DNA from 2 places in the Tenacibaculum vairaonense genome. Region 2 is predicted to be linked to the other one. Evidence: riboswitches for the same ligand, from Rfam matches in the RefSeq annotation. Region 2 holds a riboswitch; the other holds the start of a gene.
The links. Region 2 has a riboswitch for cobalamin ahead of ABNT65_RS02890 (TonB-dependent receptor plug domain-containing protein). Riboswitches for the same ligand answer to the same signal wherever they lie in the genome.
Positions count from the first base shown of each region.

Region 1: it holds a riboswitch for cobalamin, as region 2 does, so the genes downstream of both, ABNT65_RS20040 (TonB-dependent receptor) here and ABNT65_RS02890 (TonB-dependent receptor plug domain-containing protein) in region 2, are expected to answer to the same signal.

Region 1 is NZ_OZ038525.1:4,868,680-4,871,160, forward strand. It holds gene ABNT65_RS20040 (TonB-dependent receptor) at 1-1,177, opposite strand, end outside; cobalamin riboswitch at 1,265-1,449, opposite strand; gene ABNT65_RS20045 (AAA family ATPase) at 1,501-2,025, opposite strand; gene cbiB (adenosylcobinamide-phosphate synthase CbiB) at 2,025-2,481, opposite strand, start outside.
Region 2 is NZ_OZ038525.1:687,735-690,215, reverse strand. It holds gene ABNT65_RS02890 (TonB-dependent receptor plug domain-containing protein) at 1-1,137, opposite strand, end outside; cobalamin riboswitch at 1,217-1,416, opposite strand; gene ABNT65_RS02885 (bifunctional adenosylcobinamide kinase/adenosylcobinamide-phosphate guanylyltransferase) at 1,600-2,103, shown strand; gene cobT (nicotinate-nucleotide--dimethylbenzimidazole phosphoribosyltransferase) at 2,110-2,481, shown strand, end outside.

The sequences.
Region 1 (2,481 bases), 860 kb from region 2:
CTAGAAATTCTGTAGATAAGTAATCAATATCATCATCTGAATAAGAAAGGTGATTGGTCAATTTAAAATTAGCGTTGAACTTGTGTGTGTATTTTAATTGAAAATCAAATCGTTTATGTTTTAAATAATCTTGAGGATCGTTATACCTTGTTTCAGGGTTCATACCCGCTACTAAAGTTCCATCATCATCTACAGGAATTCCTGTATCTGTATCATATGTGTCATTGTTTACTTGCGCGTAAAACTCAAAAGTGTCTTTATCAGTAGGTGTATATTCAAAAGTAACCGCACCATTATTGGTGGCTACTCCATAATCTCTCCATCCATTGGTACGTGTTATACCAAAATCGGTTCTGTATCTTAACTTGTCTGAGATAGCACCGCCAAATCCAGCAGTCATGTTATAGGTATCATAGCTACCATAAGAAATACTAAAACTTCCCTCAGGAGTAGCTGTAGGTTTTTTTCTAACCATATTAATGATTCCTCCTAATGCTGAATGACCATATAGAGTACTTGCAGGACCTTTTAAAATTTCAATTCGTTCTAGGTTGGCTAAGTTTGTTGTGGGCGCACTTGTAGAAATGTTATGTCTTTCATCTCTTACACCGTCTATAAGTAATACAAAGTTATTAAAACCTCGAATTCTAAATGTTTGGAACCCGCCATACCTGTTTATAGGACGTACTCCAGTAGCACTTTTAATGGCATCACCTAAATCAGTAACATTACGAAGTTGTAATATTTTAGCATCTATACTATTGGTTGTAATAGGAGCATCGATGTCTTTAATAGGAAGTTTACCTACATTAAGTACTTGTTGTTTTAAGTTGTTTTGAGTTGAAGTAATAGTTACTTCTTCTAAAGCAATATCTTGTTTTTTCAGGAAAATAATAAGTGATTGTTTTGCTTTTGTAGGAGATACATTTTTTAAAAGTGTTTCATAACCAATTTTAGAAAACCGAAGCGTGTTATTGTTTTTTGGAAGTTGAATAGCATAATTCCCATTAACATCAGTGGTTGTTCCTTTGGATAGGTTGGGAATAATAATTGAAACATCAGGAATTATCTTGCCAGTTTTAGCGTCTTTAACGATTCCTGTAATCATGGTGTTAGATTGTGCATTAACCATTACGGTTAATAACAAAAACACACTGCATAATACTAATTTTTTCATTTAAAAATAAGTGTAAGCAGGTAATGTGTAGAAAATTCTACAGTAGATGTAGTTATAAATTTTCTAACTCTTTACCCGAGAGTTACTAATTAATTTATGACTTGTGGCAGGTCTCCTGACTTGGTTCCAAAATATCGCCTTCCCACTTTTAAAAGCAGTGGCTTTATTGATATTTTGTTTGTAATAAACCTTACAGTTGCGGGAACAGTTTTGGATTTGCACCAAATTCCCTTTTAATTTTTATTGGTATAACCAAAGGGTAGAATCCTTAAGGTAGTTTACCTTTATAAAAAACCAAAAATCAGCAGCAAATGTAACGCTTTTTATTGAATGATTTTGGCAATGCTTTGTACTCTACTTTCAATAGTGTTTTTAGGAAGTAGCACGGTTGTAAAGCCTAATTTTTGATAAGTGCTTATTAATAAGTGATGTATTTTAGTAGCTTCTTCAAAAGATTGTAAGCGTTGTGCATCTTGTACATAAATCTCTTCCCATATGGGTAATACAAATACAGTAGTGTGGTAATGTTTGGTATACTTAAAATCAAGCAATTCTTTAGTAATAGGATGTTTTTTTAAGGCTAAATACGCTATATTGTCTGGCAAGCCTCTATCTACAAAAGCGTAGTTTGCTATAGGTGTATTCAGTTCTTCTATTGTTTTTTGATAGACTAATTGGGTAAAACCTACCACATCTTCCCAAGGGGTTTTAGTACCTTTTCTTTTTTGTTCTTCAAGAATGATTCTTCTAGAGACTTCTTCAAAAGTAAGATGTCCTTCTTTTTGTAAAGCATTGATTAGGGACGTTTTTCCAGTACTTGGAGCTCCTGTTATAATGTATCTTTTCATTAGGTAAGTAATAAAAGGTGCAATATAGCAATGCTAATTACAAATAGTAGGGTAGTGGTATGATTAATCCTTGCTACCGTTTTAAATTCTGAATCTTTTAATTCCCTATTATGGTAACCAATGTATGGCTTTTCTACGAGTTTTCCGTGGTAGTAATTAGGACCGCCAAACCTACAGTTTAAAATAATAGCCAAAGCAGCTTCAGGGTATCCAGCATTGGGACTTGCATGCTTTTTTCCCTCTTTAAAAACAGTGAATAATTTATGTGGTTTACCTGTTACTACCAGCATTAAAATGGCTGTTATTCTTGCAGGAATGTAGTTTAATACATCGTCTAATTTGGCTGCAAATTTTCCAAAGTAAAAATAACGTTCACTTTTATAACCAATCATAGAATCTAACGTATTCACCATTTTATATAACATGGCTCCGGGAATGCCTAGTATGGCATAATAA
Region 2 (2,481 bases):
ATAAGGATCAATTAATCTTGATTTAGGAGTTTCTTCATAATTAACTCTAGATAAATCAGTTTTTCCAAATGGGATACTATAAGCTTCACTTATTTGGTTATCTTGATAATTTACCCCAGCAACTAGATATAATTTATCAAATTGATGCTTTACAAAAGCATCTACTATATAACTTTCTGCCTTATTAGTAGATGGATATTTTGTTTTAGTTCTATCAGTTTCAAATTTACTGTAGGCTGCATTAACCTGAATACTTCCACCTCTGTAATCATATTTTGGAGAAAAACCTATTCTATAATTTTTATCTAAAGAATGGTTATCTCCATCTACAAAAGCTCCATCATCATAACTATTATTAAACTCACTATAACTACCTAGTGTACTGACAGAAAACTTGTCATTGAATTTATATCCTAGTTTAATGTTTGTTGCTATACGTTGAAATGGATCATCGTTAAATGCTTCCCCTTTTTCTGACTTTACAGCAGATACACCTCTTGCATCAAATGATGAAAAATTAACTAAATAGTCAAAATCTTTAATTTTACCATTTACATTAGCTGCACTTTGAATAACAGTTCCATTTCTAGTTTCTTGGTTGTTATTGGTACCCCCAAATACTGATAATGATGCATTTGCCTTACCTGATTTAGCTTGTTTTAAGGTAATGTTTATAACTGCTGTTACAGCACCTGTTCCGTATAGTGTACTTGCCGCTCCTTTTACAATCTCTATAGACTCAACGTCGTTTAAATCTAACAGCCTTAAATCAAAGCCTCCTGAAATAACTGCAGGATTCCCTACTTGAACACCATCAATTAATACAACAACTTCTTTAGTGACTCCTCCTCTAACAAAAATTCCTAAATTTTGTCCTGGTGAACTGGTATTTCCATTAATTTCAATACCAGCAACTGAGTTTATTAAATCTACTACCGTTTTACCACTATTTTTCTCAATAGTTTCTGCTGTAATTTTATGAATTACTTTTCCAGAATTCTCTTTTTTTAATTTAAACTTAGAGTCGGAAACAACCACTTCGTCTAATTTGATGGTTTCTTGTTCTTTCTCTTGTGCATTTACATTCAATGCTAACATTGATGTTAAAACACTTAAACAAAGTACTTTTTTTCTCATGTCTACTTAATATTTTAAAGTTTTATCTCAGGAAAATAAAAGTGTAGCAAAACCACACTCAAACTTTTATCCCGAAAGTTCGAATTACATGATATTTGGCAGGTCTCCTGGCTTGCGTCTTGTAATACACCTTCCCATTTATTTACTAAACAGTGGTTTTAAGTTTTATTACAAGCTTATTAGCTTACAGTTGCGGGAACAGCTTCGGCTTTTCACCGAATTCCCTTTTAATTTTGTTTAACAGATTGCTAAGCAAAAACCAAAAATCGCGGCAAATGTATAGTATTCTAATTAATTAACAACTATTAGATAACAATTATTTAACCTATATGACAATGAATTTTTATGCTAATATCTACATCCTATTAGAGAGCTACTTTCTCTTTATATGAAATTTCACTTTAAAAAACAGCTTATGTAACAAAACTTTATAATATTTGCGTGTACAAACAATTTAAAAAAATGATATACTATATAACTGGAGGTGAACGATCAGGTAAAAGCAATTATGCACAAAAGCTGGCTGAATCTATTTCAGATACTCCTGTTTACTTAGCTACTTCTAGAATCTGGGATGATGATTTTAAAAAACGGGTAGATAGACATAAATCTGATAGAGATGAACGCTGGACAACCGTTGAGGAAGAAAAATGGCTTAGTACTGTTATCTCGAACAAACAAACTGTAGTTATAGATTGTGTTACACTTTGGTTAACCAATTTTTTTGTTGATGCTGAATATAATGTACAGCAAGCTTTAGAACTAGCTAAAAAAGAAATTAATAAGTTAACTAAGATTAACGCTAATATCATTATTATTTCTAACGAAATAGGTATGGGATTACATGCCACTACTGAATCTGGAAGAAAGTTTACTGAACTGCAAGGTTGGATGAATCAATACATTGCTGAAGTGGCTAATAAAGCTACTTTTATGGTATCTGGACTTCCTTTAACTCTTAAATAGCTAAAAATGAACACAACAATAACTCCACTATCAAAAGAATTAGCGACAACTTTACAACAAGAAATAGATTTTAAAACTAAACCTATTGGTTCATTAGGAATCTTAGAAACCATAGCTAAACAAATAGGCTTAATTCAAAATACATTAACACCAACACTATCTAAACCTAGTATTATGGTTTTTGCTGGTGACCACGGTATTGCAAATACAGGTAAAGTAAGCCCATATCCACAAGAAGTTACCCAACAAATGGTACTTAACTTTTTAAATGGTGGTGCAGCTATTAATGTTTTTTGCAAACAAAATACTATTAACCTAAAAGTAATTGATGCTGGTGTAAATGCAGATTTTGAAAATCATTCACTTTTAACAAATGCT